DNA from 3 places in the Rhizobium sp. SRI_017 genome. Region 3 is predicted to be linked to each of the others. Evidence: predicted binding sites of a transcription regulator. Region 3 holds the regulator's gene; each other region holds the start of a gene.
The links. The regulator LexA, encoded in region 3, represses DNA repair genes until DNA is damaged. The targets are predictions, from matches to a motif close to TGTTCNNNNTGTGTTCNG.
Positions count from the first base shown of each region.

Region 1: a site for LexA is predicted at 1,812-1,829, ahead of AC2YI2_RS00540 (glycosyl transferase). Genes of this name have one in related genera too.
Region 2: a site for LexA is predicted at 1,738-1,755, ahead of AC2YI2_RS18025 (ImuA family protein). Genes of this name have one in related genera too.

Region 1 is NZ_JBYCZP010000001.1:101,635-104,911, forward strand. Features, by position in the region: gene glyS (glycine--tRNA ligase subunit beta) at 1-738, shown strand, start outside; gene AC2YI2_RS00535 (hypothetical protein) at 869-1,249, shown strand; gene AC2YI2_RS00540 (glycosyl transferase) at 1,250-1,765, opposite strand; gene AC2YI2_RS00545 (PA0069 family radical SAM protein) at 1,888-3,045, shown strand; gene rnhB (ribonuclease HII) at 3,229-3,277, shown strand, end outside.
Region 2 is NZ_JBYCZP010000008.1:15,840-19,116, reverse strand. Features, by position in the region: gene AC2YI2_RS18030 (Y-family DNA polymerase) at 1-1,022, opposite strand, end outside; gene AC2YI2_RS18025 (ImuA family protein) at 943-1,692, opposite strand; gene AC2YI2_RS18020 (SOS response-associated peptidase) at 1,926-2,660, shown strand; gene dinB (DNA polymerase IV) at 2,666-3,277, shown strand, end outside.
Region 3 is NZ_JBYCZP010000004.1:233,076-236,352, forward strand. Features, by position in the region: gene fcl (GDP-L-fucose synthase) at 1-122, opposite strand, end outside; gene gmd (GDP-mannose 4,6-dehydratase) at 127-1,200, opposite strand; gene lexA (transcriptional repressor LexA) at 1,489-2,205, opposite strand; gene AC2YI2_RS11325 (hypothetical protein) at 2,587-2,919, shown strand; gene AC2YI2_RS11330 (LysR family transcriptional regulator) at 2,934-3,277, opposite strand, start outside.

The DNA.
Region 1 (3,277 bases), on a different contig from region 3:
CGCCTTAATCTGTCTTCAATGGTCAGCCGAAGAGTATTTTCTCTTCCTGCCCATATATTTGCAGAGTGGGCTCAGTTCCCGGAATGGGGCGTGGGGAAATTTGATTCAAGCAAAATAAGTCACGCTGAGTACATTGAGCAAACGCACCGGGTGAGCGAATTTGGTAGGAAAGGTGTCGTCTATCCCGACTCTACTCATGAGGCGCACACGCGCATCTCCGTCGACCTTCTCTCCTTCTTCCACGACCGCCTCAAGGTCTATCTCCGCGACGCCGGCCGTCGCCACGACATCGTCGATGCCGTGCTCACCGACGATGCTGACGATCTGCTGATGGTCGTGCGCCGGGCTGAGGCACTGGCCGCCTTCATCGACACCGAGGATGGCAAGAACCTGCTGGCAGGCACACGCCGCGCCACCCAGCTGCTCGCCGCCGAGGAGAAAAAGGGCACAAAGGTCGCCGACCGGATCGATCTATCGCTGCTCACGCTGCCCGCCGAGAAGGGCCTGCACGCCGCCATCGTCAATGCCTCGCAGGATGCGGCCTCGGCCGTGGCGCGCGAGGATTTTGGCGCGGCGATGGAAGCACTCTCCAAGCTCCGCGGCCCAGTCGACACCTTCTTCGACCAGGTGCTCGTCAATGACGAGAACCCCGATATTCGCGCCAATCGCCTTGCCCTCCTCGCCGCCATCCGCGCGGCGACGGCGACGGTTGCCGATTTCTCCAAGATCTCAGGCTAACCGACCCATCCATCGCCAAAGCGTCGCATCGCGGCAACAGCCGCCGTGCCGTCCTTTGGGTTTATCAAAATAAATTGATAGCTGGGCCGTGATTACGGCGCAGTCGTATCCATATCTGGTTGCGTGCCCGATGATGAACTCCGAAAAGAACATGACCGCCACCGTGACCGAGACCGCTTCCGCCGCCCAGCCCACGATGACGATCGACAGCGTGCGCGAACGGGTGAAATCCCGTATTCGCACCGACGACGCCTTTGGCGACGCGATCTTCACCGAGGCGATCGAGGTGCTGCTCGCCAATGACATGCCGACGGCGAAGAGCGTGCTGTTCGACTATATCGACGCCACGATCGGCTTCGAGGAACTTGGCCTCCAGGCGGGCATCACACCCGACATGCTACGCGGCATGTTCAGCCTATCGGGTGACCCTAGCGCCGGCGAGTTGTTTCGGGTGCTGGCCATCCTGCAGCAGCATCAGGGCATTCAGTTCGAGGTCAGCACGGCGGCGTAATCAACGGTTCTCGCGCATCACCCAGGCGGGAATAAGCTCGGAGTGCAGCCTGCGCACCGAGGGCGCCTTGGTCAGCGCCGAGAGATCCACGCCCGGGCCGGCGAGTGCAGCAGCCTGGCGCTTCGGCATCAGGAAGCCGAGCTCTAAGGCACCGAAACGTTTCCAGCGCTTGAAGAACGGGCGGCGGAAGCGGCTCGATGGCGTGAAACGCGCGGGCACTTTCGAAAGGCTGGCATGTTCCAGCACTTCCTCGATCCAGCCTGCCTGAGGCCGCGCGCCGGGTTCGAGCAGCATGATCCACTCGCCGCGCGCCATGCGCAGTACTTCGTTCAACTCCCACTTGTCGATGAAACGGCAGCCGGCCGCGTCCGCTACGCGCGCGGAACCGTCGCGCGAACCATGGTCCAGCACGATCACATCGCTCACCAGACCATCGACCGCACCTGACACGAGGACGGCGAGCGTATGGGCGAGTTCGGGTTCGTTGTCCCGGCACTCCAAGAGAACAGTCAGCATGGCGTACCCATAGTGGAAGGCTCTCGGAAATGCGAGTCCGCAAATTTGTTCTTGCAATGTTCTCTTTTTGGCGATAGGAAAATAGTCATGACGGGGCGGAGAGTCGCCCTCGGAGAACACCGATGATGAACATGCCGCTCTCGCGGCAGGCCGCTTTTGCGCCTGCCAACACGGCCGACATTGCCGATAGTTTGCTGAAGGAATCCGGCATCCGGATCGAGATCGACCGCCGCCGCGGCCGTGGTGCCGGGCTCAACCCATCCGGCCGCTTCGAGCCGATCGAGCGCGAGCAGGTCGATGACGGCTGGCAGACATTCGAAACGCTGGAGCCGTTCAGGACCGAGGTTCAGGTCGAAAAGCCGCGCGCCATCATTACCCGCAACGAGAGCCCGGACATTCCCTTCGACCGCTCGATCAACCCCTATCGCGGCTGCGAGCATGGCTGCATCTACTGCTTTGCCCGTCCGACCCATGCCTATATGGGCCTCTCTGCGGGGTTGGATTTCGAATCCAAGCTCTTTGCCAAGCCCGATGCGGCGAAGCTGCTGGAGCGGGAACTGTCGAAGCCGGGTTACAAGCCGCGGACCATCGCGATCGGCACCAATACCGATCCCTATCAGCCGATCGAGAAGGAATGGCGGATCATGCGCCAGATCCTCGAAGTGCTGGCGGCCGCCAATCATCCGGTGTCGATCGTGACAAAATCGTCGCTGATCATGCGTGACGTCGATATTCTCGCCGCAATGGCGGAGAAGGGGCTCGCGAGGGTGGCACTTTCCGTGACGACGCTCGACAGGAAGCTTGCCCGGCTGATGGAGCCGCGTGCTTCCACGCCGTCGAGGCGACTGGAGGCGCTCAAGGCACTCGGCGAAGCCGGTGTGCCGACGGCGATCCTCGCCTCGCCGATGATCCCGGCGCTCAACGACCACGAGCTCGAACGCATCCTCGATGCAGGCTCCGCGGCAGGCGTGAAGGAGGCGAGCTATATCCTGCTCCGCCTGCCGCTCGAAGTGAGCCCCCTCTTCCGCGACTGGTTGCTCAGGCACTACCCGGATCGCTACCGCCATGTGATGAGCCTGATCCGCTCGATGCGCGGCGGCAAGGACTACGATGCCGAGTTCGGCAAACGTATGAAGGGCGCAGGCCCCTATGCCTGGCAGATCGCCCGGCGCTTCGAGCTCGCTGCCAAGAAGTACGGCTTGACGCGCCGGTCGATCTCTTTGAATTCGAATCTCTTCGTGCCGCCCAGCGGCCATGGGGTCCAGCTCTCGCTGCTCTAGGCAGCCTTCGCTTTCGGCCGGGCTTGGCCCACTGCCCGCACGGGCCTGGCTGAATATGCACGATCGGGTTCTCCGCCAGTTCCCGATCGTGTCGAGCATGTTGAAACAACATGCTCGTGGTCCCGGTGCGCCGCCCTCGCGCCGGGACTTGCAGGGAATCGGATGAGATGCGAACTATCCCCCATGGCTCGACGTCCTTCATCCGGTTCCCTTCCCCTGCTCGAAGAGGAAA
Region 2 (3,277 bases), on a different contig from region 3:
AACGGCTCGACGAAGGTCGCAGCCAGTGTCAGCTTCTCGATTCCAAAGCCGGGATCGATGGTCTCGATGCCGGCACATAGCAGCTTGGTCAGCCGGGCGACATCGCGGACCGGCTTGGCGGTGCCGGCGCGCAACGCTTGCAGCGTGTTGTCGACCCGATGGACGATCAGGTCGGCTCGGCGCAGACCCAGGCCTTTGGTCTCGAGCGATGCGCAGAGTTGAACGACGAGCTTGCCGATATACCGGGCGATGGTCTCGGGCGCGCCTATCGGCTCAGGAAAGGATCGACCGACTTCGATCAGTTCGGCGGTCCGGATCGGTTGGATGGGTTCCAAGACGCGGCCGAAAATCTGGTCGAGCCGGCGGCCGACCTCAGGGCCGAACCTGAGCGCGAGCGGCGCTCGGGGCGTCGCAGCCAGTTCGCCCACTGTTCGAAACCCCAACACTGCGAGCCCACTGACGATATCGGCTGGCAAGCGCAGTCTGGCGATAGAGACTTTGGCGACTGCCTTTGCTGTCTCGCCGATCGGCACGATGACAGTGTCGCGCCGGATCGCACGGGCAAGCGCATGGGCCGCACCCCAGCTATCGGCGATCGCGCCGCGCGCTTGCAGACCTCGGCCTTGGAACGTGTTGATGATCTCGGTCAGCATCATCGGCTCGCCACCGCGCAGATGATCGGCGCCTTCGGTGTCCATGATCAATCCGTCGGGAAGATCCATGGCGACGATGGGCGTGTATTGCCGCAGCATCCACAGTGCCAGGCGCTCAATGGCGGCCGCATCACCCTCGGGATCGGCATCGATCATATGCAGTCCAGAGATCATTGCCTGCGCCTTCGCCGCCGGCATGCCGACACGCAAACCTGCCTTCGCCGCGGTCACGTCGATTGCGGCGATCGTGCGTTTCGAGCCGCTGCGAGCAACGACCACGATCGGCGTCTCAGGCGCTATGCCGGGATCGGCCCGCCTGATCCTGTCGGTGGCCAGCGTTGGGAGAAAGATTGATACGACCCGTGGCATCGCAGGCACCTATTTCGAATTCCGCAGCTTCTCCCGCCCTCGTCCTGATCAGTTCCGCCAACCACCTGGCCCGCCCGATGCCTGGAACTGGCAGCGGCTCCGACGGCAAGACGCTGATCCGCCATCGCGTCGTCGCCGCCGTGGGTTGGCCGAAATCCGCAGCCTCGATCGGCCGCCGCCATCGTCTGAGCGCAATGCCGATCGTGCCCGAGGCCTCGGCTGCCAGTTGCAGCCGTCGCGATGCTGTCATCGGCAGCCGCACCAGTTCAGCCACCACCGCTCCGAGACCACCAAAACGAAGCCCTTCCTCGAAATTGACAAGCACGTCCTCTTCCCGATCGGCTTCGACATAGATGACCCGATCATGGTGGAGACCAGCTTGTGCCAATGCCGGGGCAAACAGGTCAGGCCGCTTGAGGCACCAGAGGATGTCGCCCTTGGTCCGGGCAACGATGCCTGCAACGAAGAGAGCTGCAGCAGCCCCATGGACGGCATCCGCACCGCCGCCGGCTACCTCATGCAGGGCGCCAAAAGCCAGGCCACCGCCCGGCAACCGTTCGTCGATCTCAGCGATACCGAATGCCAGCACCTTTGCTTTGCGCGACCTGCCGCCTTCGAGGCGCTGAATGCGGTCTCGCAGTTCTGAAATCACTGGGTTGGCATGAGGCATCAGGCGTTTGGGTCAAGCTCTGGTCATGGTCAAGGAAATGGTCTATGTTCATCTTTTGTTCTGACAACATTCGAGAGTCAACTGCCAAGAATCTGACGTGTTGTCGGCAATGATGTTGCCGTCAGGATTCAGCGAACGGATTCAAATCGATGGCCATCAACTGCAAAGAATCATGGATGAGAAAAAATCCCCATGTGAGTATGTCGCCAGATCCAGCCTCCCGAGGATGAAGTATGTGCAATCTCTATAACGTCACCACGAACCAGCGGGCGATCCGCCAGGTCGTCTCGATCACGCATGACATTATCGGCAACATGGAGCCGTCCTTCGATGTCTGGCCCGACCGCATGGGACCGATTGTCCGCAATATCGATGGCGGCGGGCAGCTCGCGATGGTTCGGTGGGGGATGCCATTGTCAAAGCAAGCCTTGTTCATCAATGCCAAAAAGCGGGCGGACAAACTGCGTGCCAAGGGCAAGGAGGTCGACTTCGACGAGTTACTGGGAAACGAGCCCGATGGCGGCACCACCAATATCCGCAAGACCGACAGTAAACACTGGACCCGTTGGCTCGGAGTCGAAAACCGTTGCGTCGTGCCCGTCACGCGATTTGCCGAACCCGATCACGCCAGCAAGGTCGACGGTATCAGAGTGCCGAATGCCTGGTTCGAAGGCACCGGCGACGATCCGCTGATGTTCTTTGCCGGCGCCTGGGTTCCGGCCTGGACGAGCGTGCGCAAGATCAAGGAAGGAATGATCACAACGGACCTCTATGCCTTTCTGACCACGGATGCGAATGGCGTGGTCGGGCTGATCCATGACAAGGCGATGCCGGTCATCCTGACCACGAAGGACGAGGTCGAAACCTGGCTTACGGCACCGTGGGAAGAAGCCAAGGGCCTGCAGCGTCCGCTTCCCGATGACAAGCTCAAGATCGTCCCGATCGCCGACGACTTAGCAGTGGCGTGATCGCAATGTCTTTGGCGCGTACACGGCAGAGCATTGAGGCTGATGAGGACCGAGCGCCGCAGCGCAAGATCATCCATGTCGATATGGATGCGTTCTATGCCTCCGTCGAGCAGCGGGACAATCCCGAGCTTCGGGGCAAGCCCGTCGCCGTCGGTGGCTCGGCCGCTCGCGGCGTGGTCGCCGCCGCCAGTTATGAGGCGCGAACGTTCGGTGTTCATTCGGCGATGCCGTCGGTGACGGCAAGACGGAAATGTCCGGACCTGATATTTGTCGCACCGCGCTTCGACGTTTACAAAGTCGTGTCCCAGCAGATCCGCGAGATCTTCGCCGAATACACGCCACTGATCGAGCCCCTGTCCCTCGATGAGGCCTATCTTGATGTCACGGAAAACCTGAAAGGGATGGCCGTCGCCACCGAGATTGCCCAGGAAATCCGCGCCAGGATCAAGCAGGTCACCGGCCTCAATGCGTCGGCGGGGATCTCCTACAACAAGTTTCTGGCCAAGATGGCGAGCGATCTCAACAAGCCGAACGGCCAGGCGGTGATCACGCCGAAGAATGGGCCAGCATTCGTGGAAGCCCTTCCAGTCAAGAAGTTCCACGGCGTCGGTCCTGCC
Region 3 (3,277 bases):
GCATCCTGGCGAGAGGCGGTCAGCACCTCGCAGCCTTCGCTGGCCAGCCGCCGGACGATGGCGGACCCCACCATGCCGCGATGGCCGGCCACCCAGACCCGCTTTCCTGTTAGCGAATACATCGGCTCAGGCTTCCTTCATCACCGTGGCGGTCTGCATGACCTTGAGGTCTTCATTGACCATCTCGCGGCAGAGGTCGCGCACCGAGGTCTCGTGCTTCCAGCCAAGCTGCTGGTGAGCCTTGGACGGGTCGCCGATCAGGAGTTCGACTTCGGTCGGGCGGAAATAGCGGGGATCGATCTCGACCACGATCTTGCCGGAAAGCTGGTCGTAGCCTTTCTCCTCGACGCCCTGGCCGCGCCATTCGAGATTGATGCCGACATCTTCGAAAGCCCAGTTGATGAACTGGCGCACTTCCGTGGTCTCGCCGGTCGCGAGCACGTAATCGTCCGGCTTGTCCTGCTGCAGCATAAGCCACATGCCGCGGACATATTCGCGGGCATGGCCCCAGTCGCGCTTGGCGTCGATATTGCCGACATAGAGCTTTTCCTGCTTGCCGAGGCGGATGGCGGCGGCGGCGCGGGTGATCTTGCGGGTGACGAAGGTCTCGCCGCGCAGCGGGCTCTCATGGTTGAACAGGATGCCGTTTGAGGCATGCATGCCATAGGCTTCGCGGTAATTGACCGTGATCCAGTAGGAATAGAGTTTTGCCGCGGCGTAGGGCGAACGCGGATAGAATGGCGTCGTCTCGCGCTGGGGGACTTCCTGCACGAGGCCATAGAGCTCGGAGGTCGAGGCCTGATAGAAGCGGGTCTTCTCTTCCATCTTGAGAATGCGGATCGCTTCCAGCAGGCGCAGCGTGCCGATGCCATCTGCATTTGCCGTGTATTCCGGCGTCTCGAAAGACACGCGCACATGGCTCTGCGCCGCAAGGTTATAGATCTCGTCCGGCTGCGCTTCCTGCACGATGCGGATCAGGTTGGTCGAGTCGGTCATGTCGCCGTAGTGCAGGATGAATCGCTGGTTCTCGACATGCGGATCCTGGTAGATGCTCTCGATGCGGCTCGTGTTGAACGAGGAGGAGCGGCGCTTGATGCCGTGGACGATATAGCCCTTTTCGAGAAGAAGTTCGGCGAGATAGGCGCCATCCTGGCCGGTAATGCCCGTGACGAGCGCAACTTTTCTCTTCTCAGTGCTCAATGACGTCTCCTGTTGAACGCAATCCGTGGGATGTCTCACCCGTTGGCCTTGGCGCTAGTGGCCGATTGGGGCGGCAAAATGTCAGAACCCGGTCGCACGGCAAAGAGGCGATCCGGAAACCGGAACCGCACCGGCGAAAGCTCGAAGACCTTGAAATTTCTGCCCCTGCGGCCTTCCATACCGAAGGTCGCTAAACACTGCAATCGTCCTGTCTTGCAGACAGACGAAAGCCCGTACGCTGCCTGAACGCACGGGCTTCAGAAATGTTCCGTCGACGCGCTTGCGTTATCAGTGGTAGCGGCGGATCAGCCCGACAAGCTTACCCTGGATCTTGACACGATCGGGGCCGAAGATGCGTGTCTCATAGGCAGGGTTCGCGGCTTCGAGGGCGATCGAAGCGCCCTTGCGGCGGAACCGCTTGAGCGTCGCTTCCTCGTCGTCGACGAGTGCCACCACGATGTCACCTGGGCTCGCAATGTTGCCATTGCGGATGATGACCGTATCACCGTCGAGAATGCCGGCCTCGATCATCGAGTCACCCCTGACCTCGAGCGCATAATGATCGCCTGCGCCGATCATGCCCGCAGGCACGGCAATGTCGTGCGTGGTATTCTGAATTGCTGAAATCGGCACACCGGCGGCAATCCGCCCCATGACGGGGATCGACACTGAACCATCGGCATCATCGTTGGCTGACGGTCGGGGTGATGCCGGGGCAGGCGTCTTGCCGAGCGAACCCTCGATGACGCTGGGTGAAAAACCCTTGGTGGGCTTCACGCTCGGCGAATAGGCCTCGGGCAGCTTGATGACCTCGAGCGCACGCGCCCGGTTTGGCAGGCGCCGGATGAAGCCGCGCTCCTCCAGGGCAGTAATCAACCGATGGATGCCGGACTTGGACGCGAGATCGAGCGCATCCTTCATCTCGTCGAAAGATGGCGGAATTCCCGACTCCTTCATCCGCTCGTGAATGAAGAGAAGCAATTCCTGCTGTTTTCTGGTGAGCATCGTCTATCCCCGGGCAGAATCGGTGAAACAAATCTGGAACAAACACTATATGTTCCATGTATGTTCTGCAAGGGTTTAAAATTTGCTTATATCTGCATGGATCAATAAGAATATTTCGCACGCCGAACTACGCGGCGCTCGCGCGCCCCGTAGTTCGGTTTTAGACCTGTCAGATGGCGGTGAAGTCGCTCGCGTCTATCTCAGTCGGCTTGATGCCGATGAGAAGGATGTCACCGCCGACAAAGCCGACAAGCGCGCATTCTTGCCAGACTTCGCGAGCGTGAAATCCAGTCCGTTGCCGCGAAGGTGAAAATGTCCGCACCCTTGCCGCCTGTCAGGGCGTTGGCAGCGCCTCATCATCCCCGTCGCTGAGGTGAAACAATGGGCGGAACCGCCTCAAGGATCGACATATGCCGGCACGATGTCGAGCTTATCGCAGGTCCCTGGCTTGGTCGCCCGCATCCAGCGGGCGGACCGCGTGCCAACGCGAGACTTGCCGATCGCATCTGTGACAGGATCACCAAGGCGGTCGCGGCTCTCGATCCTGTCTTCAGTGGCAAGAATTATGGAATTGGCGCCAGCGTCGACGTCAAGTCGATCACTGGCGCGGCGCAATCCGTCTCCAAACTGGTGTCGGCGGCCGACAAGGCCTGCTACGACGTGAAATCGCGCCGCAAAGGCCAATGGGTCTCGGCCGACGGCGCAGCCGCATAAATCCCCGCCAGTGACTATCTCCGTCCATCGGATGCGATCTGCAGCCGTGGATCGGCACGCAACCGTCGCGCCGCGAAATCGACGAAGGCGCGAAGCCGTGCCGAACTCTCGCGTCCCTCTGCATGGACAATATGGATGGGCACCGGCTCGCGCTCGTAGTCCGTGAGCACCGGAACAAGCTGGCCGGCAGCGATCGGTTCGGCGACCTGATAGGACTGGAAGCGGGAGATGCCCCAGCCGCTCAGCACCGCCTCGATCACAGCATCGTTGGTGTTGCAGATGAAGCGCGTGGAAATCGCAACGCGGATCGAGTCGTCCCGACCAAATCGCCATTCGGATCCGCCGAAAATGCCATCGC